2 regions of the Vibrio aquimaris genome follow, and region 2 is predicted to be linked to the other one. Evidence: predicted binding sites of a transcription regulator. Region 2 holds the regulator's gene; the other holds the start of a gene.
The links. Region 2 encodes PurR, which represses purine synthesis genes. Its sites were predicted from a motif close to TNANGNAAACGTTTNCNTNA; they were not measured.
Positions count from the first base shown of each region.

Region 1: purE (5-(carboxyamino)imidazole ribonucleotide mutase) is a predicted target of PurR. The motif match lies at 13,763-13,782, and genes of this name have one in related genera.

Region 1 is NZ_CP045350.1:65,278-81,977, forward strand. It holds gene ccoG (cytochrome c oxidase accessory protein CcoG) at 1-702, opposite strand, end outside; gene FIV01_RS00275 (YihD family protein) at 940-1,206, opposite strand; gene FIV01_RS20560 (hypothetical protein) at 1,339-1,503, opposite strand; gene FIV01_RS00280 (sporulation protein) at 1,813-2,610, shown strand; gene trhA (PAQR family membrane homeostasis protein TrhA) at 2,692-3,345, shown strand; gene FIV01_RS00290 (DUF3157 family protein) at 3,342-3,902, opposite strand; gene FIV01_RS00295 (TrkH family potassium uptake protein) at 3,912-5,357, opposite strand; gene trkA (Trk system potassium transporter TrkA) at 5,368-6,744, opposite strand; gene rsmB (16S rRNA (cytosine(967)-C(5))-methyltransferase RsmB) at 6,786-8,072, opposite strand; gene fmt (methionyl-tRNA formyltransferase) at 8,130-9,077, opposite strand; gene def (peptide deformylase) at 9,100-9,621, opposite strand; gene dprA (DNA-processing protein DprA) at 9,874-10,962, shown strand; gene FIV01_RS00325 (DUF494 family protein) at 10,959-11,438, shown strand; gene FIV01_RS00330 (DNA topoisomerase family protein) at 11,444-12,046, shown strand; gene FIV01_RS00335 (5-(carboxyamino)imidazole ribonucleotide synthase) at 12,070-13,203, opposite strand; gene purE (5-(carboxyamino)imidazole ribonucleotide mutase) at 13,207-13,692, opposite strand; gene tsaC (L-threonylcarbamoyladenylate synthase type 1 TsaC) at 13,889-14,446, shown strand; gene hemF (oxygen-dependent coproporphyrinogen oxidase) at 14,469-15,386, shown strand; gene aroE (shikimate dehydrogenase) at 15,457-16,287, shown strand; gene FIV01_RS00360 (DUF1488 family protein) at 16,290-16,556, shown strand; gene FIV01_RS00365 (gamma carbonic anhydrase family protein) at 16,546-16,700, opposite strand, start outside.
Region 2 is NZ_CP045350.1:1,139,667-1,156,366, forward strand. It holds gene FIV01_RS05410 (TVP38/TMEM64 family protein) at 1-480, opposite strand, end outside; gene FIV01_RS05415 (TfoX/Sxy family DNA transformation protein) at 602-1,195, opposite strand; cyclic di-GMP riboswitch class I at 1,386-1,472, opposite strand; gene purR (HTH-type transcriptional repressor PurR) at 1,612-2,619, opposite strand; gene torD (molecular chaperone TorD) at 2,836-3,483, opposite strand; gene torR (two-component system response regulator TorR) at 3,682-4,383, shown strand; gene elyC (envelope biogenesis factor ElyC) at 4,425-5,243, opposite strand; gene cmoM (tRNA uridine 5-oxyacetic acid(34) methyltransferase CmoM) at 5,358-6,152, shown strand; gene mukF (chromosome partition protein MukF) at 6,145-7,485, shown strand; gene mukE (chromosome partition protein MukE) at 7,466-8,188, shown strand; gene mukB (chromosome partition protein MukB) at 8,185-12,639, shown strand; gene FIV01_RS05460 (alpha-L-glutamate ligase-like protein) at 12,710-13,690, opposite strand; gene FIV01_RS05465 (inactive transglutaminase family protein) at 13,694-15,199, opposite strand; gene FIV01_RS05470 (putative ATP-dependent zinc protease) at 15,208-15,954, opposite strand; gene cmoB (tRNA 5-methoxyuridine(34)/uridine 5-oxyacetic acid(34) synthase CmoB) at 16,167-16,700, opposite strand, start outside.

The sequences.
Region 1 (16,700 bases), 1.1 Mb from region 2:
ACGGGCATATGGGCACATGTGAATACACATGATGGATCGCATCCACCCAGCATTACCATAGGTACATCCAGCGAAGAATAACACCCAAAAAACAGGCCAAAACGCTTCATCCCAAGTGAAGAAATTGATGACTAGATCGCGTATTGGCACGAAGTAACCAACAAAGGTAAACCCTGTAGCGAGAGCGATAGTTATCCACGCAAAATGCTTGGCAGTTTTACGCATGATGAGATCGCCAGTGAGTTTGCCGGCATCTTGCTTGCGACGTTTATTGGCACTACCCTCAAATTTTTCTTCAAACCAAATGTACATAAAAGTCCAAACGGTTTGAGGGCAAAGGTACCCACACCATACTCGCCCCAAAAATGTAGTGATAAAGAAGAGTCCAAAGGCTGAGATAACGAATAACAAAGCCAGTAAGGTAAGATCTTGCGGATAGAGTGTGGTACCAAAGAAGTTAAACTGCTGATTTCCTATATCCAGCAGCACCGCTTGTCGCTCTCCATAGGTAATCCATGGCACTAGTGCAAAGAGCAGCAACAATAACCAACCACCGTAGCGGCGTAGTCGCTGAAACTGTCCCTTACTCTCACGTACATATATACGATTACTTGGATTAAACCTGTCCCCTTTGGTTTTGTGAGTTTTGGGGTTAAAGGTTTTGGGAGTCACGTCTTTTACTTCAATCTTGTCCTGACTCATAACGCTTCCTTCTTGGGCTAAAGGCAAGGCTTCTTTGTGGCCTTGCTCTATCGACAATCCTTGTTAAGTATTGTCTTATTTGGCGATGATTATATACGCGGCGTCATATTTATTTCTTTAACGCAATCAACCTTTAGCAACAAAGAGCAGTACAGTTTGATAAAAAAAAAACCTAACAGTTTGTCCATGTCTATGATTTGGATATAAAAACCATTACAGATGGTTAATAATGTACACCTATTCTATGATGCCTCGAGCTTTCAGCAATGCAGATTTAAAATCAGGCTCATGGTCTTTTGCTAAACCAGGGATCATTTCATTTTTGGCGCTATTGCGCATTTTTAGATGGTAGATCAATACATCATCGGTGAGATCTTCCAGTGGACCGTGATATCCCGCTTCTTTTGCTAGTTTGACAATAAAGGATAGCAAGTTGAGATCTTGGTTTTTATTCCACTCGGATTCTAGGAGCTCGAGCAACTCTTCAATACGATGACATTTCATGGCGATTCCCCTATTTTTTATAATGATATACATGTCAAATGTATCAAATGGCATGCTCGAGTGCCAAGGATAAAGTTGAGTTGAGACTATATGGAAATAAAAGAAAAAGCGCAGTGTCGCTGCGCGTTTTACCTATGCCGCCTTAGTAACTTTGGCTGTAGATGACGCCAATAATGCCGTCTTTTCTACTAAAGTCATTCCGGGCGCGAGATTGTGTGTCGCGGGTGTCTTTACAAAGCCACTGCGGCGACGCATCGCACGATTGGTGTGCGAGCACCTGACTACTGTTGGTCGCATTGATTAACCTAACTGCCAGGCATATCCATTGCCAAATTTATGGCCTAATTAGTTATGAGCTGCGCTATGCTGTTGCAAGGAACTCTTCTGGCTCACGCCAATCCAAGTAACTAATCAGGGACTGTGATACGAAGCATACATATCACTGATTAGACTAGCACTATCTTATTCATTGGTCGATATCTAATCGTTTAACTTTATCCAACCTCACTGCAATTATGTGAGAAAGGTTGCAGTAGTCTGGCTCCTGTCCAGATTAGTATGAGTCTACGAAGTTGCATCTAGCTGTGTTGTTCTTAGGAGAAGTGAATGTCGTTTTTTAAGAAAACCCTTGCAAGCTTTGGTATAGGATCCGCGAAAGTAGACTCTGTACTTCAACAAGAAGTGCTTTACCCTGGTGAAAAGGTAAACATAAAAGTTGATGTTTATGGGGGCGCGACTGCGCAAGAAATAGATAACATCGAAATAAAACTCTATTGTCGCTACATCAAGGAAATGCCCGCTAATCAAGGTAATGATAAAGGACCGAATAGTCGAATGCGACGAGTACCCAGCAACCATGCCTTAGCTTGTTGGAGCATGCCATATGCGTTTACTCTTGAGCCTGGTGAAACCCGCAATTTTGATGTTGAGCTTAACATACCTTGGAATACGCCCGTGACAATAGGCGATTCCAAAGTATGGCTAGAAACGGGATTGAATATCGCTTTGGCGAAAGACCCGACGGATAAAGATATATTAACGGTACGCCCAGATCCTTTGCTAGATGGTATCTTCACTGTATTGGAAGAGAGTGGTTTACGTATTCGTCAGGTTGAATGTGAGGCTGTTGAAGGTTTTGACTTGCCTTTTGTACAAGAGTTTGAATTTGTACCGACTACAGGGCCATTCCATGGGCGATGGCGAGAGTTAGAGCTGGTGGCGCATAGAAATGATCAACATCTTGAAATATGGTTTGAAATTGATCGTCATCGTAAAGGCACTCGGGGAATGTTGGCCGGTTTACTTGGCAGTGGTAAATTGAAACGTCAGTTATCTATCCCTCTTGATACACCAATTAAGCAGGCCAGTCATCTGGTTGTAGAGTTCCTAGACAAACATACTTAACCTAAAAATAATATTTTTAGCTTACATGTGTAAGCTGAGTGTGTCATACTCTAGAGCAATTATTCCACAACATGGTTAATTATGACCACTCAGCACAGCCCCGCGTACAGCACAACAGAAGAGCTGGCAAACACTCTAACCCATGGCGTTGGCATCTTGTTAGGGGTGGTCGGCTTAATTTTACTTTTAATAAAAGCTGTCGATCATAATGCAGATACCCTGACTATTACCAGTATGAGTATTTATGGTGCGAGCATGATAGTCCTATTTCTTGCTTCGACGCTTTACCATGCTATCCCCTATAAAAGAGCCAAAAGGGCGCTTAAAACCTTCGATCACTGTGCCATATATTTGCTTATTGCTGGCAGTTATACGCCGTTCCTTTTGGTTAGTTTAAGAACCCCTCTTGCGATTGGCTTAATGATAGTTATTTGGGTATTGGCTCTTATTGGCATTATTATGAAGCTGGCGTTTGTCTATCGTTATAAAAAACTATCACTTGTGACCTATTTGATGATGGGCTGGTTGTCTTTGGTGGTGATTTATCAACTTGCGCTTAACCTAGAAGTGGGCGGGCTAACCCTTTTGGCTGCAGGAGGGATAATATATTCACTTGGTGTTATCTTCTATGTTGCTAAGAGCATTCCCTTCAACCATGCGATATGGCATGGATTCGTTCTGGTAGGTTGCGCTTGTCATTTTTTCGCCATTTACTTGTATGTTGACCCAGTTTAGCGATTGATAAGACTGGTGATATTTGCGCTAATTAGATACTGGTCTTGTTTAACCACTTCCAGCTCTATATCCTTGCCTTGCTCCATTTGCTGTGGTCTCAGGTAGGTGTCTGGCATTCGTTTGATTGATTGCCATATTTTGACACTTTTTTTCGTGAAAACTTTTTTATCTATCCCTGATACTTCAATCTCAATTTCAATGAGTATTACTGAGTTGAGGCTTTGATTCGTGATAGAGGTTGGAATAATCAGCTTACTACCAACATAGCTTGGCGCTCCGAGCAGCACGTCCACTCCAGAATCTGACAGCTGCATGATAGGGTGATTACTATCGAGTTTAACCATGCTGCCTATTTTTTTATCAATAAGTGGAATGGCTGCAAGTTGTGGCTTATCTGAAGTAAGACTTTCAGCCTTGTCAGGTGACGTCTGGGCTACATATTGCCAAGTAAAATTGTCATTTAAAATGACTTGGCGACCATCATTTAAAGTCACCGTTTGATCTGCCATCACAGTCGAGGCTGCGAGTATGGTAAGCAAGCTTATAGCTTTATACATCTTTTGTCCTTAGCGCTTCCAAAATGCTGGGAAAAATAATACCAATATAGTGAGTATTTCCAGTCGTCCCATTAGCATGCCAAAGCTGAGTAGCCATTTTGCCATATCGGGAAGGGGGGCGAAATTACCGGTTGGACCAATGACAGAACCCATGCCTGGTCCTACGTTTGCGACTGCGGTAATGGAACCAGAGATGCTGGTAATAGGATCCAGTCCTAGCGCGCTTAGGAAGCCAGCAATAAAAATAATGGTGACGAAAAACATGAGTACAAATGCGACGACTGAGCGAACAATATCGTCGTTAACGGGTCTGTGATTATAACGCTGAACAAACACACCTGAAGGGTGAATCAGTTTCATCATTTGTTTATTGAGTAGAGTGATTGCAATTTGAAAGCGGAAAATCTTAATGCCCCCAGAGGTAGAGCCAGAACAGGCCCCCGCCATCATCAAGAAGGCAAATAAAGTGGTAGGCAAAGCTCCCCAAGCGGTAAAGTCCTCCAAGCCAAACCCTGTGGTAGTCAATACAGAAACAATATTGAACATAGAGACTCTTAGGGCATCCATGGCGTGGTAGCCATCTCGAATTACTAACCAGCCGGAAATAATAAGACTAGAACCTAGGAACAAATAGGTGAAGCCTTTTACTTGGGCATCACTAAACAGCTCGGTAACGGTTCGCTTTCTAAGTGCGGCCACAAATAATAAAAAGGGTAGGCCGCCAAGAAACATAAACAGAGTCGCAACCCAGTGTGAACCATGGGAGAAATGGTTCATTGAGCTATCAGAAGTCGAATACCCACCGGTAGAAAGGGTTGTAAATGAGTGATTGATTGCTTCAAATAAGCTCATACCTGTAAGAAGGTATCCAATCATACACAGCCCTGTCAGGCTCAGATAAACCAACATAATATTTTTAGCAACGGTTTTGGCTCTGGGGCTGCTTTTATCTGACCAGTCTGATGATTCGGTGTGAAAGAGCTTCATACCCCCGACGTTGAGCATTGGCAGCACCGCAACCGCCATTACAATGAAGCCGATACCACCCAACCATTGCAATATGGATCGCCATAGTAAAATGCTCGGCGCCATGTTATCGAGTCCACTCAGTACTGTTGAACCGGTAGTTGTAATGCCAGACATGGTCTCAAAGTAGGCATCGGTAAAGCTGATGTGATTGATAAACACAAAAGGCAGAGCCGCAAATGAGCTGGCTACTGTCCACACCAAACTAGTGATTAAAAACATGTCTCGAGCACTAAGCTTGAAACTTTTAGTTCGCCCTATAGTTAAACATGCAAACGCTGCTATGTGAGTGATGATAACGGCTTGGCCAAACTCGATAAACCCAGCGGTTCCGGTGAAAAAAGCCACCAGCGTTGGAACATACATAAATAAGGCAAGCTTTGAGAGTACCAAGCCAATAACAAACAGAATAGGGCGAAAGTTGACCATAAGTTCAAACCTAGAGGAAGAATGGACTTGGCTGGAACAGGGCTTCTACGTCAGCAACGTATTTCTTATCAACTAAGAACATTACCACATGGTCATCTTGCTCTATGATGGTGCGGTCGTGAGCTATCAAGACTTCTTCCCCTCTAACAATGGCTCCAATCGTGGTTGCAGGCGGAAGCTTTATGTCACCTATCGCTCGACCTACGACTTTTGACGTGGTTTCATCACCATGTGCAATGGCTTCGATGGCTTCAGCAGCGCCTCGGCGAAGAGATGATACATTGACAATATCTGCTCGGCGAACATGGGTCAGCAAAGCGGAAATCGTTGCTTGCTGGGGGGATATAGCAACATCGATAACCCCACCTTGGACGAGATCTACATAGGCTCCGCGCTGGATTAAAACCATGACCTTTTTGGCACCCATTCGTTTTGCCAGCATGGCAGACATGATGTTGGTTTCATCTTCATTTGTTAGTGCGATGAACACGTCAACCTGATCGATATTTTCTTCGAGTAGCAGTTCTTGATCGGCAGCATCGCCGCAGAAAACTATGGTGTTCTCAAGCTCTTCAGATAGCTTTTCCGCTCTCATATAGCTGCGCTCTATAAGTTTGACACTGTATGATTGCTCAAGACGCTTAGCGAGACTCGCACCAATATTACCCCCACCCACAATCATGATTCGTCGATAAGGTTTCTCAAGGCGTTGTAATTCGCTCATCACTGAGCGAATATGGTTACTTGCGGCGACGAAGAAAACCTCATCATCTGCTTCAATGATGGTTGTCCCTTGTGGGCGGATAGGCCTACCTTGACGAAATATGGCTGCAACTCTGGTATCGATATGCGGCATGTGCTCTCGCAGAGCCGAAAGGGCGTTGCCAACTAGGGGGCCGCCATAATAAGCTTTTACCGCGACTAAACTTACTTTTTGGTCGGCGAAACTGACAACTTGAAGCGCGCCTGGATATTGAATTAGGCGTTCAATATAGCTTGTTACTAGTTCTTCTGGGGCAATCAAGTGATCGACAGGCACTGCGCCAGATTGAAATAGTGCCTCTTTTTCATAAAGGTATTGGGGTGAGCGAATTCGGGCAATGCGGTTGGGCGTGTTAAACAAAGTAAAGGCCACCTGACATGCTGCCATATTGGTCTCATCCATATTAGTCACAGCAACCAGCATGTCGGCATCTTGAGCGCCAGCTTCACGCAGTACATCGGGATGGCTCGCATAACCGTTAACGACCCGCAAATCATACTTATCTTGAAGCTCGCGCAGTCGGTCACTGTTTTTATCAACTATGGTGATATCATTGTTTTCGCCCACCAAATTTTCAGCTAATGTCCCGCCGACTTGCCCTGCACCAAGAATGATGATTTTCATAGTGTTTCCTGTTTAACCAAAGTTGAAAAGACTGTTAGCCTCTAATCATTATGCACTTTCTTAAGAATGGCATAGTAAAATCCATCCATACTTTCCTCTCCAGGAAGTATTTGTCGCCCAGGCTTTTCTGTTGTAGAGCCTTCTAACTGTGCATCTTGGGTGCGCGATAGGAAGGCCTTTATTTGTTCGCTATTTTCTTGTGGAGTAATAGAACACGTCGCGTACACTAATGTACCGCCTGGTTTTAACTCTTGCCACATAGCATCAAGGATTTCGCTTTGTAACTCAGTGAGTGCAGCGATATCTTCTTGGCGTCTTAACCATTTTATGTCTGGATGACGACGAATGACACCAGTGGCAGAGCATGGAGCGTCAAGCAAGATTCGATCGAACTTTTCTCCTTGCCACCAATTCTGTGGATGGCGTGCGTCACCGCAAATAACCTGAGCCTTTAGTTTTAGGCGACTTAGGTTGTCATGGACACGCTTAAGCCGGCTTTCATCACAATCAATAGCAACGACTTGAGCCCCTTCTGTTCTTTCCAGGATGTGCGCTGTTTTGCCTCCCGGCGCTGCGCAGCAGTCAAGGATCAGCTCGCCATCTTTAGGAGTAAGATAGCTGAGAGAAAGTTGCGCTGCGGCGTCTTGTACCGATACCCAGCCTTGGTCAAAACCAGGTAGCTGAGACACATCACATGGCGTTTCTAATCTGAGAGCATCCCGTGCTTCACTGTGGGCGATACTATTGATGCCACTGTCTTTAAGAAGCTGTTGGTAATCTTCACTGCTATGGTGCTTGTGATTAACCCTTAGCCACATGGGTGCCTTGCTATTATTAGCTTCAACTATGTCTTGCCAATTATCAGGGTACGCGTCTTGAAGTAGTGTTAGCAGCCAGCTCGGGTGGCCATATTTGCCAGCGTTGTGGCTGACTGAGTGGGCATCAAGCTCTTCCTGCTGGCGCTGATAGTTACGCAGTACAGCATTGATTAAACCGCGTAGGCGAGGGCCTTTCAGTGTCTTGGTGCCTTCAACCGTTTCACCCACTGCCGCATGAGCTGGAATACGCATAAAGCTTAACTGATAGATACCGACTAAAATCAGATGATGAAAAACACGTTGCTTGCCTTTGAGAGGCTTATCCATGAGTTCATTAGCTATCGATTCAAGGCGAGGAAGATAGCGCAGTGCTCCATAACATATTTCTTGAAGTAGAGCTTGGTCACGAGGTTTAACTTGCTGTTGAGCCAGTGGAAGTGCAGTGGAAAGAGACTGGCCCTTGTCGACGACTTGGAAAAGGACAGTAGCCGCAGCAGCGCGAACATTCATGTAAAATACCTTGATAGTAAGGAGAGGGTGTCTCCACCCTCAAAAAGTACGTATAAACTAAGTCAGTTGTGTACCGACTTCAAACCAATTGGCTCGCGAATTCAGAATATCTTGAATTGACATGGCCTTTTTGCCTGGGACTTGGAGCTGCTCCAAAACCAGAATATTTTTACCAGTAGAAACATAAATGCCTGTTTTATCTGCTTGGATTATAGTTCCCGGGGCCTGGTTAGTGTCTTGCTGCACCACTTTGCTCTGCCAGACTTTAATGCTTTTATCGCCAGCAACAAAGTGACTGATTGGCCAAGGGTTGAAAGCCCTTACGCAGCGTTCAATGTGCTTAGCATCGTCACTCCAATCAATGCGAGCTTCTTCTTTGCTAAGTTTTTCGGCGTAATTGGCTTGGTTGTCATCTTGCTTTTCTGCGCTTGCTGATTCATTGGCTATTTCGCCAAGACAGTCGATCAAAGCTTTGGGGCCAAGTTCAGCGAGTTTGTCGTACATAGATGCGCTGGTATCTTGTGGCTCGATAGGCAGAGTAGCAATTTTCAGCATATCTCCTGTGTCCAAGCCAATATCCATTTGCATAATGGTCACGCCCGTTTGCTCATCGCCCGCCCAAATTGAGCGCTGAATCGGTGCTGCACCGCGCCACCTTGGCAAAATGGAACCATGGACATTGATACAACCAAGCTTTGGCGTGTCGAGTACTGCTTGAGGCAGTAGTAGGCCATAAGCGACAACGACCATAAGGTCTGCTTTTAGACTGGCTAAATCTTGCTTGTCTTGGTCGGACTTGAAGTTTTCTGGCTGGTAAACAGGGATATTATGCTCAATTGCCAAGGTTTTTACTGGGCTAGCGGTGATTTTCTTCCCGCGCCCCGCTGGTCGATCAGGTTGAGTGTATACTGCGATAACCTCATGCTCAGAAGACAACAACGCCGCCAAATGACGGGCGGCGAAGTCAGGAGTACCAGCAAAAACAATCTTTAAAGGTTTGCTCAAAGTGGGTTCCTTTGCTTATTTGTTAGGCTTTACTGGCGTTTTTTTCGTTAAAACGTTTTATTTTTGCCAGTTTTTCTTGGATACGCTTACGTTTCAAAGGCGACAAGTAGTCGACAAACAGCTTACCTTGTAAGTGGTCAAGTTCATGTTGAACGCAAATTGCTAGCAGGTCGTCTGCTTCAAATGTGAATTCTTCGCCATCTCGATCAAGCGCTTTTACCGTTACTTCCGCAGCTCTTGGCACCAAGGCTCTCGCACCAGGAACAGACAAACAGCCTTCTTCGATGCCATCTTCACCACGTTTTTCAGTGATTTCAGGGTTGATAAGAACCATAGGCTGATCGCGTGTCTCTGATATATCAATCACGACGACACGTTTGTGAACATCAACTTGAGTGGCAGCAAGGCCAATTCCTTCTTCGTCGTACATGGTTTCAATCATGTCGTCGACGAGCTTTTGAATCTCAGGTGTCACCTGTTCCACTGGTTTTGCTACCGTGCGTAGGCGATCATCTGGAAATGTTAATACTTGTAATACAGACATATACACTCGAAATTTTGAACTGAGCTGAATCAGGATAAAGTTTACTGGGTCAATTCTAGACATTTTACCACCTAAATGACAGCATGGTTATTGCTTTTAACTGTTTTTCCTGAATTAAAGCCAGTTGAGCACTAATCAGGTTTGCTTGGCTATTCTCGTTCAATTTATATACTGAGTAACATGCTAGAAATATAGAGGTGCCATCTGAGTGATTCCCCTAATAAAAGTGATGAGCTAAGAGCTTGGCTAAGTTTGTACTTTACACCAAGAGTTGGTCCTAAGACTTTTCAGAAAATTGTTGCTATTGATTCGCCCTCCAATATAGTCCCGTCATCTTCCCAAGCGCTAAGCGCGTTGGGTTTTAACTCTCGGCAAATTCAATATCTCAAGCATCAAGCGCTCAAAGACGTCGATGAGTGTCTTGAATGGCAATCCAATGGTATAAGCAGGTATATTCTAACCTTTGATGATCTTGGTTATCCTGAGCAACTAAAACAAATAGACTCCGCGCCTCCAGTGCTTTTTATTGAAGGTGAACTCAGTGGCTTACAAGAGCCACAAATTGCCATCGTCGGCAGCCGCAACGCCAGTATTGACGGTCTTAATCTTGCAAGAAATTTTGCTATGCAGTTGGCTAGGCAAGACTTGGTTATCACCAGTGGTATGGCATTAGGAGTGGATGGTTATGCTCATGATGGCGCTATGCAAGTAGGGGGAGGCACAGTGGCGGTTTTAGGTTGTGGATTAAATAATATTTATCCCGCTCGTCATCAAGAGCTTGCGCAAAAAATTGCATCTCAGGGAGCTTTGGTGTCTGAATTTCACCCCAATGCAAAGCCAAAAGCAGAGAATTTCCCTCGGCGCAATCGTATTATTAGCGGCTTGTCTTTAGGTGTATTAGTTGTTGAAGCAGCGGAAAAAAGTGGATCGCTTATCACCGCTCGATACGCTAGCGAGCAAGGCCGGGAAGTTTTTGCTATCCCAGGTTCTATCCATCACAGCCAAGCCCGTGGCTGTAATTGGTTGATAAAGCAGGGAGCCTGTTTGGTTCAACAGGTATCAGACATTATTGATGAAATAGATTGTTTGATACGTTGGTCTAATTTTCACCCATCGAAAGAGACGACGGAAGCATTTGAACAAATTGATTGCAAAGAAGAATTGCCATTTCCTCACCTGTTAGCTAACGTAGGTAGTAAGGCTATACCTGTTGATATTCTTGCAAGCAGGACCAATATACCTGTTCAAGATGTCATGATGCAGCTTTTAGAGCTTGAGCTCTTAGGGCACGTTGTTGCAGTTTCTGGTGGCTATATTCGAAAGGGGAGGGGCGAGCTATGATGATGGATATCCTTATGTATCTGTTTGAGACTTACATCCATAGCGATGCAGAGTTACAGGTCAATCAAGATGAGCTGGAAGAAGAATTAATTCGTGCCGGTTTTCATCAAAAAGACATATATAAAGCCCTTGTTTGGCTCGAAGAGTTAGCAGCATTACAACAGAGCGAAACGCATGCGGCGATTTCAATTTGCAGCACGTCAACATCGACACGTATTTATACCGAGAAAGAATGTTTGAGACTGAACATTGAATCTCGTGGCTTTTTAACATTCCTTGAGCAAGTTAACGTTTTGTCCACTGAAACTCGTGAAATGGTCATCGACCGTATTATGGGGTTAGAGACTGATGAGTTTGAGTTGGATGATTTAAAGTGGATCGTGCTTATGGTGCTGTTTAATGTGCCGGGGAATGAAAATGCTTATACCCTAATGGAAGAGCTTCTGTACACTAAAGAGCAGGGTATTCTTCATTAGAGCGTATGAGTGGTAAAATAGATAATCAGTTGTTCTCTGCCCATGAGCACGCTTTAGAACAAAAAGCATGCCCTAAATGTCGCTCTCAGCAAGGCAATGGGCAGCTTCAACTTCGTCATGGTAAACATGGCGTTTTTCTTGGCTGCAGCTTGTACCCTAGTTGCGATTATGTTCAGCCACTTCATCAAAATGATGGTCATGTTGTTAAAGAGTTAGGGGTACCTTGCCCCGAGTGTGGCCAAGAGTTAGTGCTGCGTCATGGTCGTTATGGCATGTTTATCGGTTGCAGTGATTATCCAAACTGCTCCCATTTAGAATCGCTAGACCAAGAAGCCAAGTCAGCCCCATGTGCTGACATAGCCTGCCCCGAATGTCACAAAGGCCAATTGGTTGAGAGAAAAAACCGCTTTGGTAAAACCTTCTATGCCTGTGACAACTTCCCTAAATGCCGTTTTGCGCTTAATCAGCCACCCGTGAAAGGTTGCTGTGAGCAATGTGGTTTTCCTTTACTGGTCGAGAAGACGCTTGCCAATGGCAATAAGCTTCAATGTGCTGACCGAAAATGTGGTTACACACAGGCTTTAATTGAAGAAAAAACGGCGCTATGAATAGCGCCGTCTGACTTGGTTTGTTAATTGCTCGCTTTATCGCGCCATTGCTGAACCGCAGGAAAGGCGGAGGAGTCCAATAGGTTAGACAGATTAGCAAGTTTTCGTTGTAGCTCACCTGTGTAATCACCGCAGACATTAATATGGCCCATTTTCCGCCCAGCTCGCTTCTCTTTACCATACCAGTGTACATGACATCCCGACAATTCAAAGACCTCAGATGGTAAGCTATCTTCTCCGAGGATATTGATCATAGAAGTTTCACGGACAAGCTTTGTACTGCCAAGAGGCATTCCACATACCGCTCTAAGGTGATTCTCAAATTGACAGGTTTCAGCACCTTGTTGTGTCCAATGACCGGAATTATGAACGCGAGGCGCGATTTCGTTGACAAGCAAGGTGCCATCGAGATCAAAGAACTCAAGTGCCAGCACTCCGATGTAGTCAAGTTGATTAGCAACAGCAGTGAACATAGTTTCCGCTTGTTGCTGCAATTCATTATCAGCAATAGCGGTTGATATGCTCAATACACCCTCAGTGTGGATATTTTCTGCTAACGGATAAACCTTGATTGTGCCATCTTTTGCGCGAGCGCCAACTAAGGAGACTTCCCGGTTAAATGGCACGAATTCTTCAGCAACAATGGCTTGATCATTTGTTGATTCAATACAGATTTTCATCTCTTGCCAAGCCGATTCTATCTGATCATGGCTTTTCAGACGCCATTGACCCTTGCCGTCATATCCACCTAGGGCGCTTTTAAGCACCATAGGGATGCCAATCTGCTCGAGTGCTTGAGTGAAATCCTCTTTGGTTTGAATAACATGATACTTGGCGCTGCGAACTTTGGCTTTATCCAGTAGCGCTTTTTCCATGCGTCGGTCACCGCCACACTTTATTGCCTCAGGTGAGGGCAGAAGCTTCCCACTTTCTTGGCACTCATCTAAGATTGGATGCGGTATATGCTCAAATTCAGCGCTAATGACATCGGCTTTCTCAATGGCATTCGCTAGTCCTTTGCCGATTTTTTCTTGTGTCAGAGGGTGAATAATTTCTTCACTACCGACGTCATAGGCTATGACCTTGATGTCCAGAGGGGCGCCAGCTAAAGACATCATACGTGCCAATTGACCTGCGCCAAGCACTAACACTTGCATGGGTTACTCCTCAGCTGGATTAGGGTTAGCGAGAACGGTTTCGGTTTGCCGAGCTCTAAAAGCTTCAACTTTTTCCATCACAGCTTCGTCATGAGTACCTATGATTTGTGCAGCTAGGATGCCTGCATTGGCTGCACCCGCTTCGCCAATGGCGAGAGTTCCAACCGCAATGCCTTTTGGCATTTGTACGATTGAAAGTAAGGAATCCATGCCTTTTAAAGCCCTCGATTGAACTGGAACACCTAATACAGGAAGACTAGTGAAAGCTGCAGCCATACCTGGTAAATGGGCAGCGCCACCTGCGCCGGCAATAATCACTTTTAATCCGCGCTGCTTAGCACTGTTGGCGTAATCGGCAAGAAGTTGTGGGGTGCGATGAGCTGAGACTACTTTTGTTTCGTACTCCACTCCAAACTGATCCAGCATTTCTGCTGCCAGCTTCATGGTTGGCCAATCAGACTTAGAACCCATGATGATACCGACTTTCATCTTCAACTCCTTAATTCAACTCTTTTAGATGAGCAGATAAATTTGCCCGTATTATACGAGGATTTTTACCTCAAGCAAACGTTTGCGCCTGCTTTTGATTGTGATGAGTGTAATTTGTCATCAAATAGCTTTAGGCATTGAAGAAGAATATTTGTAAACTTTGGTTCTTCAAGTGCAAATCAGACAGGAAAAATCAGTGGATAATTTTGAGCAAGTGTTATCGGCTCTTAACAATGGTGAGGTCATAGCTTACCCAACAGAAGGTGTGTTTGGTGTTGGTTGCGATCCCGATAGCCAAGAAGCCATTATAAAACTGCTGGAGTTAAAGCAACGACCTGTTGAGAAAGGCTTGATTTTAATCGCTGCCAGCTATGAGCAGTTATTGCCATACATAGATGAGTCTCAGCTTTCTGAGCAACAACTTAATCAAGTCCATAGCACTTGGCCTGGTCCAGTAACTTGGATTATGCCGTGCAGCGATAAAGTTTCAAACTTGGTGAGTGGTCAGTTCGATTCGATAGCGGTTCGTGTTACCGATCATCCCCTAGTCCAAAAGATGTGTAACGCTTTTGGAAAACCGTTAACTTCGACCAGTGCTAACTTGAGTGGTCAACCTCCTTGTATGACAATGCAAGAAGTAGAGCAGCAGTTAGGAAACCGATTGTCGGCAATTTTGGTTGGTGAAACGGGTGGAAGAGATAAGCCGAGTGAGATTCGTGACGCTAAAACATCTCAAGTGTTGAGACAAGGTTAATTCTGTTAGGGAAGTAAAACAAATGTCAGCCATCAACAAACAAGCAGTAAAGCAATTTTTAATTGAACTACAAGATTCAATTTGTCAGCAGTTGGAGCAGGTAGATGGAGCCGCCAAGTTTAAACAAGATGCATGGAGTCGAGAGCCCGGAGAGAAACTAGGTGGAGGAGGTCTTACCCGCGTTATGACTGATGGGGCAGTTTTTGAGCAAGGTGGAGTGAATTTTTCACATGTAGAAGGCCAAGAAATGCCAGCTTCTGCAACGGCTCATCGCCCAGAATTGGCGGGCCGACGTTTCGAAGCTATGGGCGTATCCTTAGTTATGCACCCTAATAATCCCTATGTCCCCACCTCCCATGCTAACGTGCGCTTTTTCATTGCTGAAAAAGACGGTGAAGATCCTATCTGGTGGTTTGGCGGTGGCTTTGACTTAACACCTTTTTATCCATTCGAAGAAGATGCTCGCCATTGGCACGAGACCGCCAAGAAAGTGTGTGCTCCGTTTGGCGAGCACGTCTATCGCGAGCATAAAGCTTGGTGTGACAAATACTTCTATCTACCTCATCGTGACGAAACGCGTGGAGTTGGCGGCTTGTTTTTCGATGATCTTAATCATTGGGAATTTGATAAATGCTTGTCGTATATAAAAGCGGTTGGTGAGGGGTATACTCAGGCCTATTTACCCATAGTTGAGCGACGTAAAGACACTGACTTTGGTGATAGAGAGCGCCAGTTTCAGTTATATCGTCGCGGTCGATACGTTGAGTTTAATTTAGTTTTTGACCGCGGCACTTTGTTTGGATTACAAAGTGGTGGTCGAACCGAGTCAATTCTAATGTCAATGCCGCCATTGGCTCGCTGGGAATACGGCTATCAGGTTGAAGAGGATAGTCATGAAGCGGAGCTTTATAAGCATTTCCTAAAACCAAGAGATTGGTAGGCTTTGCTCCCGAGAGGGTTGATGATAGTGTCATTGATATTGAGTAAACCTTTTTTACTGGGTTAAAGACATGATAGAACAGAAAGAGCGTTATGCGGTTTTTGGTAATCCGATTAGTCAGAGTAAATCGCCATATATCCATACGCTATTTGCACAGCAAACCGACCAGCCTATCGCTTATACCGCAGAGCAAGCGCCTATCGATAGATTTGAAGAAACGGTTCGTGCTTTCTTTGACCATGGTGGTCAAGGATGTAACGTCACAGTACCATTTAAAGAGCAGGCTTTTGGAATGGCGACCAAGCTTACTGAACGTGCTCAACTTGCTGGTGCGGTTAATACGCTGAAAAGACTTGCTGATGGGCAAATATTAGGTGATAACACTGATGGAGAAGGCCTTGTTCAAGACTTACTTCGGCATGGGGTAAAGCTTGAAGGTGCTCGTGTTCTGCTTATTGGTGCTGGTGGGGCTGCTCGCGGGGTTATAAAGCCGCTACTTGAGCAGGGGCCAGCTAAGATAGTGATTGCCAATCGTACACACAGTAAGGCCCATGCATTGGCAGAAGTTTTCCAGCCTTATGGTGAGGTTGTTGCCCAATCAATGGATACTGTGCTGGAAACATATAATGTGATCATTAACTCAACATCTGCCAGTTTAACTGGTGAGGTGCCTGATATCTCTAGCGCGATTTTTTCATCATCCAGCGTTGCTTACGATATGATGTATGGAAAAGGTAATACTTCTTTTTGCCAATGGGCAATAGATAGTGGAACCGTCTCCGTTTACGATGGTTTGGGCATGCTTGTCGGCCAAGCTGCGGAAAGCTTCTTTCTCTGGCGAGGTGTTAGGCCCGAGATAGAGCCAGTATTTGATGAACTTAGACACCACCTTGAGGGTTAGTCATGAATCAGTCCATCTTGTTTTCTGATATACAGACATGGAATGAAGCTAAACAAGTTGTGTTATTTCCAGCACAGTGCTGCGGAGCTCTTATACAGTGTCAGATCAGCAAAAAGGCACTAGAGAAGATGTCTGGGTGCCTTTTAAAAGATGAGCAGCATATATTGACGGTTTTTTCTCAGTGCCGATTTGAGATTGAAGAGCTTGCTGAAGCCTTAATTGAAGATGAAGCCTTTGATCAAACAGGTATGATTGAGATTAGTAATTGATGTCTTTTACCATGTGGAGATAGTCTTCTTTATTTTGTACATAGTTACTGGCCGATTTAAGCAGGAAAGCTCGTTCTTCCTCTGTTAAAGGACGAGCTTGCTTCACTGGACTTCCCACATATAAAAATCCACTTTCAAGCTTTT
Region 2 (16,700 bases):
AGCAGTAGATATTGGTGTTAGCCCCATTAAAAGGTTTATTAGGAAGAAAGGAAACACAGGTATTAGGCGAAGCGAAAATAAATAGAATGCCCCATCTCTGGCCACTCCGTCATTGATTGCTTTTAATTTGTCGCCAAACTTGGTTTGCACCCAATCTCGAAGTAAAAAACGACTGCTGAGAAAGGCGAGAGTCGCACCTATGGTGCTTGCAAAAGAGACAAGTAAAAGACTGGCCCAAAAGCCGAATAAAGCCGCACCTAGAAGCGTCACCACGGCAGCGCCTGGAATGGAGAAAGCAGTAATGGCGACATAAGCTAGAAAATAACTTATAGCGGCTAGTGCAAAGTTGTTATTTATAAACTCAGATAGCGAGGCTTGTTGAGCTTTAGCATTTTCTAAAGTGAGATATTGACCAAAGTTAATGCCAAGAAACACAATCAATCCGACGAGCAGAATTCCTAACACGAGCTTTTTATTCATAGAGACTTCCTAAATATGAGTAAAGGGATATGAAAATAAGAACAGTTGAAGAGAAGTAAAATTTCAAACAGAAAAAAAAAGCCAACCTAGCTGGCTGACTTAGTTTCAAAGTATGTTGTGATTAGCTATTAAGAAGGCTTTCTAACTCCGCTCTGCGAGTAGTAGGAATCACTGACCAATGTTTACCTTTTATAGCGCCTTCTAAAGCCCAGAGCAACTCAATTGACACCTCCGCAGAGTGTGTTGCTTGAATCGCCTTAAACGCCTTTACTGACCCTATTTGTTCTAAATTCTCGACGCTATCGATTCCGGCTTTCTTTAACATACGTTCTGTTGCCAGTCGAAGGTTAGGTAAATCTTTAAGTCGAGTCGGCCTAGCTTTAGCTTGTGTCGTCTTTTCTTTCTTGGCTACTTCCAGAGAGCGATAGGCTAAAGAAAGCGCTCGCTCTTCACAAGATGCAATATTATCAGTTAACGCAAAGTATTTTGTAACGACGGGGAACCCACGTTTTTTATATACGTACGGTGTTAAACCCTCAGTTTTAAATTGATTGGCGAGTTTGTCATCGGCGCGGATGTGCAGCTTATCGTTAACGACTAATGCGAACATTATGTCGTCTGCGAAGATGCCGAATCCGCCGAACATTGAGCGCGATTTTATCTGACCAAGCTGATCAAAAAGTCGCATCGATTCTTTAAGTATTGGTTTATCCATGCTGTTTTATCTCGGTGTATATTTTATTATACGCCACCAAAGTCAGGTCCGAGAGATTAGCAAAATAATGCAGGTAAAATGTTGATAAAGAAGTCATACATTTTTTAGAACAAACACATATGGCTACCGAAACATCAAATCACCAGTCCATGTATTGTTTTAAACGGTATGATAGCTTGCATTATTGCCCATCGGCAACTCCGCTACCTTTCAGTTCCCTGAGTCAGGCCGGAAGCTTTGCGTCCCACTCTTTCGAGATGGTTTGCCCTGTTCGTGGCATTAGTCGAACAATTTAAGAATAAATAAGATTTGAGGTAAGTATCACATCATGATTGTATAAGTGTGATGCCGATCCAGATATTTTGTGTCAAAATGATAGATTCGGCTAATAGTTTAACTTATCAGCCGATTTGTATTCATTCACTTAGATTGTAAACCGTATCACGAACCACAATCTCTGGGTGCATTTCGAAAACACGCTTTTCATGCTCTTTATCTTTGATACGTTCCAAAAGGATTTCAAACGCATTTTTACCTACGCGACGTTTAGGTTGATGCACAGTAGTAAGTGGTGGAGAGAAGTATTCAGCGAGCTCTATATTGTCATAGCCAATAACTGAAATCTGTTCAGGTATTTGAATTCCTTTTTGCTGCAGCCTGCTCATTAGACCAAGAGCCATAGTATCATTGAAACAAAAGACAGCCGTTGGTTTGTTATCCATTGCGACAATTTGATCTGCGGCTAGCACAGCAGTGTCGCATTCGAAGTTGCCTTCGAGAATCCAGTCTTCGTTAATTTTTATGTTAGCTTCACTCATTGCTCTGCGAAACCCTTGGATACGTTCTTGGCACGCTGCTTTCTCAAAGTGTCCACTAAGACATGCGATATCTTTATGACCGTGATCGATCAGGAATTTTGTTGCTAGATAGCCGCCTTCTTCGGAGTTATCGATTATTTTATCGGCTTGAGAGCTTTCTGGGCCCCAGTCCATGATGACTTTAGGGATATCCTTCTGGCGGTCAAGCATATCACTAAGCTCTTCGGTTAGGTCGGAACACATTACCAGAATGCCATCAACACGTTTTTCGGCTAGCATACGTATATAATCGCGTTGTTTCTCATATATGCCACCAGTGTTACACAGTATGAGAGTATAGCCTTGGCGGTAACAATAGCTCTCTACACCATCGATGACTTCAGAAAAGAAAAGATTAGTAGATTGAGTGACAAGCATACCTATAGTACGGGTACTGTTGCACTTTAGGCTTCTCGCTACAGCGCTTGGAGCGTAGTTTAATTCAGTCACTGCCTCCATCACTTTTTCTTGTGTCGCTTCTGCAACAAAGCGCGTTTTATTTATTACATGAGAAACTGTCGTTGTAGACACGCCGGCTAAGCGTGCTACGTCTTTGATAGTGGCCATAAGGTTCTGTCCTGTCGATGACTGCCGTGAACTTGCATCAAAAATTTGTGTAAGTGGGCAGTAAGTATCAGAAACACAAAAACCGCCCTATTTAGCGGTTTATATCTAGTTCTGTCAGTTTTTATCGTTTTCGTTCTCGATTTTATATCGCAAACACTGTAAGGGCAAACAAAAACCTAAATCCTAGTAGGCTTTCCATCACATATTTGTGTCTAATTACTCACCTTTTAGATATGAGTAATCCTGTTTGATAAACGCAAGTGTGACTTCTGTCACTGATGCATAAAAGCCGAAGTTATCCAGTTTCAGACACTTATTTACAAATGAGGGGATCCAAGAGAGAAGGTGGGTTTCAATAAATTGTGCTTGTTTCTGCATCGAAGTTTCCATCGCCTCCGGTTGCATTAGCTTGTTGGAGCAAATGATTAGATGACCGAGAAAGTCTAATTCTACAGCAATGTGATCAGCCGGCTCATTAAGGTTTTTATTCACCTCTATTTGATATTGGTACATTAAGTTTTCCATTTCTGTGGCAGGTACGTCATTGAGCAGTCCTGAATCGCCAATATAGATAGAAGCGTAGGGTAGGGCAGAATCTTTATCGGATTTAAGAAACAGATTACAAAAGTCAGCCGCTAGTTCGAGTTGGGCATTGTTTCTGTCGAGCATACGATTAAGCGCATTTATTAGTTTGTCTGTACATGGCCTTAATTGCTCATTCTGCCCAAGTGCTGTTAGGAAGGAGCGAATTTGGGGCGAATGGTACTCTTCAAGTATCTCAGCAGAAAGTTCTTTGGCGAATAAACTTGATAACCACCAATAGATTTCGGCGCGCTTCTCATTTAAGGATTTGAGGTCGTCCATTAGATAATATTCTCCACACTTATGTAAGCTATCTGGGATAAAACTTGTGTTATCCATAAAATATCAGTTCGGTGTAGTTTAGGTTGTTTCAAATCAAAAAAAGAGTGCGTATGCACTTATAACCGACACAAATACTAGAATTATGACAGCTTATGAATAGAATACGAGTCAATAGGTTAGGTGTATGTAGTGGTGGAGATGGGTTATCACGTATTAATTGTCGAAGATGACGCAGTGACTCGAAGTAAATTGGTTGGCTATTTTCAGCATGAGGGTTATCAAGTATTTGAAGCTGAAAATGGTGAAGAAATGCGCGAATTAATCAAAAGTTGCAGTATTGACTTGGTGCTACTGGATATTAATCTGCCAGGTGAAGATGGACTTTTGTTGACTCGTGAACTTAGAAGCCAGTCAGATATAGGGATCATTTTAGTGACTGGGCGTACTGGTCACATAGATAAGATCGTTGGCCTGGAAATGGGAGCTGATGACTATGTGACCAAACCCTTTGAATTGAGAGAGTTAGTGGTTCGAGTCAAAAATTTACTCTGGCGCATAGGCTCTGTTCGCCAAGCAAAATCGGCTGCAAGCGCTCATAAGTTAGTTCGCTTTGCGCACTGGACATTCGATATACCAAGGCGCTCTCTAACAAAAGAAGGTAAGCCTGTGAAACTGACTAAGGCAGAGTATGAGCTGTTGGTGGCGCTATCTTCTTATCCCAATCAGGTACTAAGTCGTGAGAGAATTCTTAATATGATCAGCCACAGAGTTGAAGCACCTAATGACCGTACGATAGACGTTCTCATTAGACGGATGAGAGCCAAAATGGAGTGTGATCCTAAAAACCCTCAGCTATTTGTTACAGTGCATGGCGAAGGTTATATGTTCGCAGGAGAATAAAATAAAGAGTATACCGAGACATGCTCGGTATACATAGAATGTTAGGCGTCGCCATCAGGTACAGGGTTATCAGAGGCTATTCCTGCCTTGTGATCATTGTTTGAAGCCCAGTTGCGCAGAGTTTGCCATATCAATCCAAGCGTTTCATGCCAGTAAATTTCAGTTTGTTCGAGGTACACTGCTTTGGGCGAATATTTGTCCCAGACTTGTTCTACATTGCGTTGAGCTAGATAGTTAGTTGGTGCTGGATAGGGCTTTAATCCTGCAGAGTAAAACTCATTTAGTGCTCTTTTCATATGACTCGCTGATGTCACAACAACGAGCTTTTTACGTTTGACAAATGCTGCAGCTTGCCGAGCCTCTTCCCAAGTATCTCTCGCAGTTTCCAACAGAATAATATCGGATTTGGCAACGCCTAAGGCTAGCGCTACTTTTGCCATCATCCTAGCGTTGCTGACATCAGATCCCCCAGCATACCCAGATAAAATTAATTTTGAACCGGGATACATTCTCATCACTCTTATCCCTTCGGAAAGTCGCATTAGGCCGGTTCGGCTGAGTTCGGAAGTCGGGGGAATCTTATCGTCTACCACATGCCCACTACCAAGAACCATAACGTAATCTATGGTGCCATCTACTGGAAAGAATGCGGTGTATTGACGTTCGAGAGGGAGAAGAAGCCTTGATGCAATAGGCTGAAAAGAGATCAGAAAAATACCGATAAAGGAAAAGAGAACGACAAAACACCCCGTTTTTTGCTTTCGAGTAAACATAATGAGTGTTAGGCCGATAATCCCGATCATCAGCATGAGTGGTAAAGGCATTAACAGTGATGACACCACTTTTTTAAGCTCAAACATACTTAAATAGTCCGAAAAAACACCAATTGGTTTCAATTTAAGAGAATCTTTCTTTATATCTGCTTTCTATGTGACAAAATAGCAGAATGACAAGACATAATAACTTAACCTACCGTGACTGAAGATCGCAATTTCGACGACATCGCGCACAAGTTTGCAAAAAATATCTACGGGTCCGATAAAGGTGAAATACGCCAAGTGATTGTTTGGGAAGAACTTGAACAATTACTTTCCGCCATTAATGGTAGCAGGAAAAGTCTCTCTGTGCTCGATGCTGGTGGAGGATTAGCGCAAATTTCTCAAAAGCTAGCTAAACTCGGACATCGAATTACTTTGTGTGATATATCTTCGGAAATGTTGCAATTAGCTCGTCAAGAGATTGAAAAAAAAGGATTGCTTAAGCAGTATCGTTTGGTTCATTCCCCCGTGCAGAGCATAGGAAAGCATCTCCAAGAATCTGTTGATGTATTGATGTTCCATGCTGTGATGGAATGGTTAGTCGATCCACAAGCAGCTCTACAATACTTGCTGAATAAAGTAAAACCTGGTGGAGCTGCATCCATCATGTTCTATAACCATCACGGGTTGGTTTATAAGAATGTTGTGTGCGGCAATATCCCACATATATTGGATGGTATGCCGCATAGAAAGAGGTTTAAATTGCAGCCACAGAGAGGACTCAAACCAGAGGAAGTGTATCGATGGATAGAGGCGTCTGGTTTTGAGATTTGTGGTAAAGCCGGTATCCGATGTTTTAGTGATTATATTGGAAATAGGGAATACATGGGTGATTTCCAACCGCAAGACGTAGTGGCGCTTGAAAGAAAGTTATGTCGTCAGGAACCTTATCTATCAATGGGTCGCTACATACACGTATGGGCAAAAAAGAACAGGAATGATAATGGGTGAGATACTTGCCAATACTGCTGCTGAACAGCCAATTGATGAACTGGTCGGGTGGGTAAAGCAGCACGACTTTTCATTAAACTTGACGACCGAGCGTTTAGCTTTCCTGATTGCAATCGCTGTGTTAAGTAATGAAAGATTTGACGAAGAGTTGGGTGAAGGCGAATTGCATGATGCTTTTGCCATTGTCACTCGTTTGTTTGAATCCACAGGTGAGGCGACAGCATTTAGAGCCAACAATGCGATTAATGACATGGTAAAGCAGAGGTTAATAAGTCGTTTTACTAGTGAAATTAACGATGGTGCAAGTATTTATCGACTCTCACCGTTGGCGGTTGGAGTGACAGACTACTATCTTCGCTATCGAGAGTTTTCTAAGTTGCGGCTTTCAATCCAGCTATCCATGGTTGCTGATGAAATGTCAAAGGCGATTGAAGCAGCACAGAAGGGTGGAACGCCTGCTCATTGGAAGAAGAATGTATTTGGTGTCTTGAAATACTCCGTCGGTGAAATTTTTGATCAAATTGATCTTAACCAGCGAGTGATGGATGAGCAGCAGCAGGCAGTCAAAATTCAAATTGCTGAGCTGCTTAATAAAGATTGGCGCGAAGCCATCAATAATTGCGAAGCTTTACTTTCTGAAACTTCAAATACTCTGCGCGAGCTCCAAGACACGCTGCAAGCGGCCAGTGATGAATTGCAAACTCAGATCTTAGACATTCAAGAGATTGTTTATGGGCAAGAATCGTTGCAGTTTATCGAAGAGGCGTTATTTGGATTACAAATGAAACTGGACCGAATAACCAGTTGGGGGCAGCAGGCGATTGACTTATGGATCGGCTACGATAGGCACGTGCACAAGTTTATCAGGACTGCGATTGATATGGATAAAAATCGTGCCTTCAGCACGCGTTTGCGTCAGTCAGTCAAAGACTATGATGAATCTCCTTGGTTTCTTACTTACGCCGATGCAGAAAGGTTGGTTGACCTTAGGGACGAAGCCCTAGTGTTGAGAGATGATGAAGTTACAGGTCAAGTGCCTTTGGAAGTGGAATATGAAGAATATCAAAAGGTAAATAATGATCTGTCTGAACGCATCAGTAGCATGCTAAAAGTCCACAAAGAGCAGGGAACACCAATCCACTTAGGTGTCGTATTGAAAGATTATCTAGCCCAACACCCCAGAACCCACCATTTTGATTTAGCACGTATTGTCATTGACCAAGCAGTACGCCTCGGCTATTCCGAGTCCGATTATCAGGCGATCCAGCCTGATTGGCACGCGATCAACCAATACGGTGCAAAGGTACAAGCAAATGTCATCGACAGATACTAATGATTACATGCCAGAGAAACTGGCCAAAGCGATTACAAATCCCTTATTTCCAATGCTAGACAGCTTATTGCGTTCTGGCAGACACATATCAACCGATGACCTCGACAATCACGCCTTGTTGTCTGACTTTGAAGTTGAATTATCTTCGTTCTACCAGCGCTACAACACTGAGCTTATCAAAGCACCTGAAGGTTTTTTCTATCTTCGTCCTCGCTCGACTTCTCTTATCAATCGAAGCGTTTTGTCTGAGTTAGACATGTTGGTTGGTAAGGTGTTGTGTTTCTTATACCTAAGCCCAGAGCGATTGGCTCATGAGGGTATTTTTACTAACCAAGAGCTTTATGAAGAGTTGTTAGCCCTATCTGATGAGAAGAAACTCATGAAGCTAGTGACCAACAGAGCGACAGGCTCAGACTTGGATAAAGAGAAGCTTTTTGACAAGGTACGAACGTCTCTTCGTCGCCTAAGACGCCTTGGCATGATCATCAATATCGGTGAAACGGGCAAATTTAGTATTAGTGAATCTGTTTTTCGCTTTGGCGCTGATGTCCGTGTCGGTGATGATATTCGCGAAGCTCAACTGCGTTTGATTCGAGATGGTGAAGCCGTGGTCCATACCAAAGAACCAAGTCAAGTGAGTCTATTGACAGAAAAAAATGAAGAGTCTTATCAGTCAGACAATGTAGAAGAAGGTGACGCATGATTGAAAGAGGTAAATATCAATCCCTGACCATGGTCAATTGGAACGGCTTTTTTGCCAGAACATTTGATATCGACGGTTTGGTAACCACTTTGTCAGGTGGTAATGGTGCGGGTAAATCAACCACAATGGCTGCTTTTATTACCGCGCTTATTCCGGATCAAACCTTACTGCATTTTCGCAACACAACAGAAGCAGGCAGTAGTCAATCTTCTCGAGATAAGGGGTTGTATGGCAAATTGCAGCCTGGCGCCTGCTACGCTGCTTTGGATGTGGTTAACTCACGTAATCAACGTTTGCTTTTTGCTGTTAAGTTGCAGCAAGTAGCTGGCCGAGATAAGAAAGTTGATATCAAACCCTTTGTGATTCAAGGGTTGCCAAGTCACGTCAAGCCAACCGATATCTTGATTGAAAGTGTTTCCGATACCCAAGCTCGGGTGCGTCAAATTAATGAGATCAAGCAATGTATCGCTGACTATGAGGGGGTGCAGCTTAAAGTATTTAACTCGATTGTTGACTATCACGGTCAGATGTTCGAGTTTGGCGTTATCCCTAAAAAATTGCGTAACTCCAGCGATCGTTCGAAATTTTATCGACTGATTGAAGCGTCACTCTATGGTGGTATTTCTAGCGCAATTACACGCTCGCTGCGTGACTACTTGTTACCTCAAAATGGCGGGGTTAAGAAAGCCTTTCAAGATATGGAGTCGGCACTGCGAGAAAATCGCATGACACTTGAGGCTATCAAAACAACGCAAGCTGACCGCGATTTATTTAAACACCTCATTACTGAGTCGACTAACTATGTTGCTGCTGACTATATGCGCCATGCTAATGAACGTCGCAGCAAATTAGAGCAAACTCTCTCATTTCGTGCCGAGCTGTACGGCTCTCGAGAAACTTTGGTTGAGCAAAACAATTTACTCAACCGAGTTCAACAAGAGCTTGAGCTTTTAATTGAGACCGAATCGGGCTTAGAGCAAGATTATCAGGCGGCCTCTGATCATCTGCAATTGGTACAAAATGCTCTTCGTCAGCAAGAAAAAATTGAACGCTATCAAGAGGATTTGCTAGAGCTCAGTGAGCGCCTTGAAGAACAGATGATGGTGGTGGAAGAAGCCCAGGAGCGTGTTTTCATCATCGAAGAACAAGCTTCCATTGCTGAAGAAGAAGTGGATAGCTTAAAAACTCAGCTTGCTGATTATCAACAAGCACTAGATGTTCAGCAAACGCGAGCGCTTCAATATCAGCAAGCGGTTCAAGCGTTAGAAAAAGCTAAGTTATTACTTGGGGATGATGAACTTACCGCCGACAGCGCTCAAGCCGTTGTCTCTCACCTTAAAGATCAAGAATCTGAGAACACCTCCTCCTTACTTGCTGTCAAACACAAGCTCGATATGTCATCGGCTGCGGTTGAGCAATTTGAATTAGCTTTGCAACTGGTTAGAAAAATTTTGGGTGCTGGCGTAGAACGTAAAGAGGCTTCTACGCTTTCTAAGCAGCTCATCAATCAAGCTAGAGATGCCGAGCAAATCATTGGTAACGAAAAGCAGTGGTACGCGCAGCATCGAGACTTGGAACGTCGTCTTAGTCAACAGCAACAGGCTAAGGAAGCGCTTGATACCTATCATAAACAGTACCATATCCAATTGACGGATGAATCCACGCTCGAACAAGAGCGTGAGGCAAAGTTGGCGCAAGTCGAGTCTTTGGAACTTGAGTTGGAAACACTGCGTGAGAGTCGAACTGACAAACGTCGTAGTGAGCAAGACCTGTCGGCTGAGATCAAACGTTTAGAAAAGATTACTCCTCCTTGGATCGCAGCTCATGATGCTTTAGAAAATCTTAAAGAGCAAAGTGGCGCGGACTTATACGATAAGCAAGCGGTTATGTCGCATATGCAAATCGTTTTGGAGCAAGAAAAGCGGCAGACATTAGAGAAAGAAAAGCTAGGTGAGCGTCGAGTTCAACTGGACAATGAGATTGAAAGGCTTGCATCACCAGGTGGCTCAAATGATCCGCGTTTGAAAGGGTTAGCGGATACATTAGGCGGTGTATTGTTATCAGAAATCTATGATGATATCACCATTGATGATGCGCCTTATTTTAGTGCCATGTATGGCCCTTCGCGACATGCGATTGTTGTTTCAGATCTGACTGATATTGAAACAAAGCTTGTTGAGCTTGATGACTGCCCTGAAGACCTTTATGTCATTGAAGGTGACATTGATGCCTTTGATGATAGCTCGTTCGATGCAGAAGAGTTACAAGGCGCAGTTTGTGTTCGTATGAACGATCGACAAATGCGCTATTCGCGTCTGCCGGAGATTCCGTTGTTTGGCCGAGCAGCTCGAGAGCAGCGCTTGGAAATACTGCGTGATGAACGAGAAGAAGTTGTTGAGCAACATGCCAAGGCTGCATTCGATTCACAGAAATTGCAGCGCTTATATCAAACGTTTAACCAATTTGTCGCGCAGCACATTCAGGTAGCCTTTGAATCTGATCCAGAACAAGCCTTAGCTGCAGTTCGCGATAGGCGCAACCAAATTGTACGGGATTTGACAAACTTAGATGCGAAGGTTCAACAAAATAGCGCCCAGCTAGTCTCGAGCAAACAAGCGCTCACTTTGCTTGATAAATTGGCACCCGTCATGGTGTTAATTGAAGATGAGTCATTGGCATTACGCTTTGAAGATCTTGAAGAAAAAATGGCTCAATTGGCCGACGCTAAGAGCTTTTTAACCAGTCATACCAAGTCTATCGACCAACTGCAAAAAGTCGCGTCTGCTCTTGAAGTCGATCCGGAAGAACTTGACGCTCTTGAAGCTGAGTACCGAGCACAAGATTCTCAATTACAGGAGCTCAAAAAGCGTATTTTCGCCGTATCTGACCTTGTTGAGCGTCGTCATCATTTTTCTTATTCAGACTCGATTGAGTTGCTCGATAGAAGTAGTGAATTGAGCGAACAACTTAAAACTAAGCTTGTGCAAGCAGAGCGGCAACGCACGCGTGCTCGTGATGAGTTAAAGCAGTCACAGGGTCAAATGAACCAATACCATCAGGTGCTGGCATCATTAAAGAGTTCCCATCAAGCTAAACAAGAAACGGTACAAGAGTTTAAGCAAGAGCTCCAAGAGTTTGGTGTTCACGCTGACGAAGGTGCTAAAGAGCGTGCGATTCGTCGCCGTGACGAGTTGCAAGAACGTATGCACACTTCACGTAGTCGAAAAAGTGAACTGGAAAAAACGATCACATCGACTGAATTAGAAATGAAAGGGCTAGCAAAACGTCTTAAGAAAGTTCAAAAGGACTATGTTGAGTTTCGAACTTTCGTTGTGGCAGCCAAGGCTGGTTGGTGCTCCGTATTGCGCTTAGCTCGTGAAAATGACGTAGAACGTCGATTACATAAACGTGAACTGGCCTATTTGTCGGCAGATGAGCTCCGCTCTATGTCGGATAAATCGCTCGGTGCTTTGCGTCTTGCTGTTGCCGATAATGATGACTTACGCGATGCTCTTCGTCTGTCAGAAGATAATGCCCGTCCAGAGCGTAAAGTGCTTTTTTACATCGCTGTTTATCAACATTTGCGCGAGCGAATTCGTCAAGACATTATTCGAACAGATGATCCAGTTGAAGCGATTGAAGAGATGGAAGTTGAATTAGCTAGGTTAACCGAAGAGCTAACTCAGCGTGAAAACCGCTTGGCGATTAGCTCTGAATCGGTCGCCAGTATCATTAAGAAAACCATTCAGCGGGAGCAAAACCGTATTCGTATGCTCAACCAAGGGCTATCGAACATCGCGTTTGGACAAGTTAAAGGCGTACGTCTGAATGTGAAAATTCGTGAGAGCCATGAGGTTTTACTTGACGGCCTAGCGCAGCAGCAAGATCAGCACAAGGACCTGTTTGAAACAACTCGACATACATTTTCTGAGGCAATGGCAAAGTTATTTCAGCGCGTCAACCCTCATATTGATATGGGGCAACGCAGCCCGCAAGTATTAGGCGAGGAACTGCTAGATTACCGCAATTATCTAGAATTGAGTGTTGAAGTGTGCCGTGGTTCTGACGGCTGGTTACAAGCTGAATCCGGTGCTCTTTCTACTGGTGAAGCAATAGGTACCGGCCAATCTATCTTGCTTATGGTTGTTCAAAGTTGGGAAGAAGAATCGAGACGTTTGCGAAGCAAAGATATTGTTCCATGTCGTTTATTATTCTTGGATGAAGCAGCGCGTTTAGATGCTAAGTCTATTTCAACTTTGTTTGAGTTATGTGATCGCTTAGATATGCAGTTGCTTATTGCTGCTCCAGAAAACATCAGCCCAGAAAAAGGGACGACCTATAAACTGGTTCGTAAAGTGTTCAAAGATCACGAGCATGTTCATGTGGTTGGTTTACGAGGTTTCGCCCAACCCGAACAGGGCGAGGAAACAGAAGAAGCGCTCATGGAGTAACGCTTATACCCGAGTCAAAAAAAGCTGCTCAGTAGAGCAGCTTTTTTTGTTTTGCGTTTTATAAACTTAGCTAGAACTGCGCGGCTGAGCCGAATTGTTTGGCTGCGTAGGCGACTCTTTGGCTAGCATCTGGGTAGACTCTCGGTGATCCCAAATTTTCTATATGGTGTAAGCGCGGGAGTAGACCGACACCATTTGCAATTTGAATCGCGAGCCCAGGCCGAGCATTGAGTTCCAGAACCATAGGACCTTCTTCTTTATCAAGTACCATGTCTGTCCCCATATAACCAAGCCCCGTCATCTCCCAGGCACTGGATGCAAGGGTTAATAAACGCTGCCAATGTGGTACTTGTAACGTCGAAAGATCTTTACTTGTATCAGGATGGTGAGTGATGGGATGATCGAATTGAACAGCTCTAACCGCTTTGCCTGTAGCAATATCAATACCCACACCCACGGCACCTTGGTGAAGGTTTGCTTTGCCGTCAGATGCTGCGGTCGAACACCTCATCATGGCCATCACTGGGTAGCCTTTAAATACGATAATACGAACATCTGGCACTCCTTCGTAGCTAAAGCCATTAAAACAGTCATCGAATTTAATCAGATTTTCAACAACCGCAACATCGTTTTTTCCCCCAAGTGAGAATAGGCCAGCCAATGCGTTACTTATATGCCTTTCAACATCTTGTTTGTTTATAGAGGCACCAGAGGGCTTAGTGTAGACTCCATTTTGGTGGGACGTGACTACCAAGATACCTTTACCCCCACTTCCCTGAGCCGGTTTAATAACAAACCCAGGCCAATCTTTAACCATGTTGTGGATGTTCTTAACTTCCGCTTGATGGCTGATAACACCGATTAGCTCAGGTGTAGTGGCTCCGTGCTGCTGAGCAATGATTTTAGTTTTAAGTTTGTCATCAACCAAAGGGTACTTAGAGCGATCATTGTATCGGCCTATGTAGCTGTGATTGCGCTGGTTCATGCCCATAATACCATTAGAGCGTAATTTATTAGGCGACGTAAACTGCGAAGTAAATCGTGACAGCATAGTTTAGTCCTCCGCTAATGGTTTAAAGCGCCTTAGCTCGGTCAGGCGGTACCCTGTGTATGTTCCAAGTAGCAAGATACCGGCTAATACAATCAGCTGAAGACCAATAAAGTTAAATGTCAGATGCTGAATGTATGAATTGGTCATAGCAAGGTAAACAAGCGTCGCAGTGGCAAGCGAACCACCACCTTGGAGAATCACTTCCTTAGCGCCTTCCTCCTCCCATAGAATCGACATACGTTCAATGGTCCACGATAGAATAATCATCGGGAAGAAAGTAATCGAGAGTCCCTCGGTTAAGCCGATCTTAAACGCCACAACCGTAAATACGGAAATAATCATGATTACGGTGATAATAACGGCAGATATTCTGGCGACGAGCAATAAATTTAGCCTAGAAAGGTAGCTGCGGATAATCAACCCTGTACCCACGATCAATAAAAATCCGACGATTCCTGTTAGCAGTTGGGTTTGTACGAAAGCCACTGCTATTAGCACAGGCATGAAAGTTCCTGATGTTTTTAGTCCAATAATCACGCGTAGGAATACCACAATGAGTGCGCCAATAGGAATAAGCATGATGGTCTTAAACATAGCTTGTTCTTCAAGTGGTAAACTGTGTATGGAGAAGTTAAGCAGGCCATCCGCTTCGACTTTATCCAGTGTCGCTTGCTTGGGTGAGACATCTTGAGCAATCATCGAAAAATGAACCTGACTATTTTGCCCACCGACGATATCTAGGAGCGATACGTTTGACTCATCCCAGACTAATATATTCTCATCAATGGCTTGAGTCGCATTTTTGGGATTAAATAGGACCCATTCACTGCCGTCCCAGACTTGGTTCATCAGCTCAATAGTTTGACGGCGGCGGCCGTCCTCCAATTCGATAACACCAACAATTTTGCTTGGAATTTTGGCATAGGCGAGGACTTTATCAACGGCAGAAACCTTGTCCATTTTATTGAGTAGCAGTCCCGCATTCTGACTGTCTGAATCGTTGAGGATTTTAATCAGTTCTCTGGTGAAAGTAACATCGTCCGCTGAACTCTTATTGGCTTGTTCTATAATGGATATGGCGGCGGCTTCGGTAGGTCCATCAAAGGTTGGTGAAATGATTTTCTTTGTAGGTGCTTGTGTTTTTACTTTTGCTTGAGGATCAACAAGAAATTGAGCTTTATAATATATCGTTTGGGCTCCAGCAGCCTGTCGGATTGACCATTCAGCGCGGCGCCCTGAATCAGACTTTATATAGGAGACACCATAGCCTGAGGATGAAGAGGATTCATTGATCAAAGTAAAGCCATTTTGTGTATGAGGAATGGCTAACGAGGCTTTAACTGGTTTAGATTGAGCATTAAATTCTACGCGAGCTTCTATATCCCAGATCTGGCGAGTTTCACCGGGAGTCCAAGGGACACCATATGTCTGGTGACGAAACATACTCAGAGCAATACCTGCCACTATGAGTAAGGCGACAGATATATAAAAGGGGACTTTAGACGTCATAAGCTACCTTATTTTTTTTGTTCAAGTTCCGTTTGAATGTATTTTTTACTTACATCCACCACTGCAATGTCTCGGATGAAATCGCGACCTAGCAATACAGGATGGATCATTTGGGAGCGATCTGCCAAAGTAAACTGTGTCTTTTCGTGAATTTTGCCCAATCTAACCCACAATTCAACCACAGGACGACGTTCTAGTTGACAATTTGTCGCCTGACGTATCTTTGCATAACGAATAATAGGGGCTTCAATCCAATTGTTATCATCCAATGGTGTTATACCATCGGAGAGATGAAAGCGTATCCAATTTTTGCCATTACGTTCAAACTCTTCGACATCGACAGCATTCAGCGATGATGTTTCTGAACCAGTATCGATACGAGCATCAAATTTCTGCTCTACGGAGCCTATGACAACTTTTTCAATTTCACCGAGCATTAGTGCTCTAGTCGAATGAGCTTGGGTCTTTGTAGACGCTGATGGTATGTGGTCTACTCGTGGTTTGCCTGCCTGGACTAGCGTTTGTTGTCTGAGCTTTCGAACTTCAGAGCTAAGTGAGTCAACTTTTGCTGTTAGAGTGGAAATTTGATTATCTTTATCAGACATCTGCGCATGTATTTGGTCAAATCTTTGCGCGGAATTGGTTTCGGAAGCTTGGATCGCAGCCAAGGTTTCTTGATGATATTGTTCACTGTTAGTAAGAGTACAACCGGAAACAAGTGTTATAGCAATTACCGGAGCCAATTTGATTAACATGAAAAATCCTAATAATAGGTTAAAGTGTTCTGATTAGTTTAAAGATTAAAACTGCCAATACTCGCAGAGTGAAACTATCATGATTTCACTACAATGAGTTGTTTTCTTTCCTATATGAAAGAGTTGTATTCATCAGAAGATTCTAAATCTTTTCAAGCTTTAGATTAAGGGGGAGACAGACTCGAAAGGTTAAGAGTCTGTCAAAAATTGTCTTAGTGAGGTTTTTTCGCAACAAGAGTAGCGCGACGAGGAGCAGGATGACCTTCTAAGGTTCTACTTGGATCCTTGGGATCGAGATAATCAGGGAGCGAATTATGTGTCATCCATGAGGTAGTTCGCTGCTCATCAGTCGTCGTAATATTCTCTTCAGCAATAATCACATTTTCAAAGCCGACCTGCTCCAACCAAACTTTGAGAGCTTTCGCTGAAGGAAAAAAGTATACATTACGCATTTGTGCGTATCGGTCTGTTGGGACGAGCACAGAGGTTTCATCGCCTTCAATAACCAGAGTTTCAAGTACCAGCTCTCCTCCAGAAACAAGCTGATCTTTGAGCTGAATGAGGTGATCAAGCGGCGAACGGCGATGGTAGAGAACACCCATACTAAACACAGTATCGAAAGCTTCCAATTTAGGGAGTTGCTCGATTCCAAGTGGCAAAAGGTGGGCGCCCTGATGATCCCCCATGAGTTTGCGCACTGCCTCAAATTGTACAAGGAACAAATGGGAAGGATCGATTCCTACGCA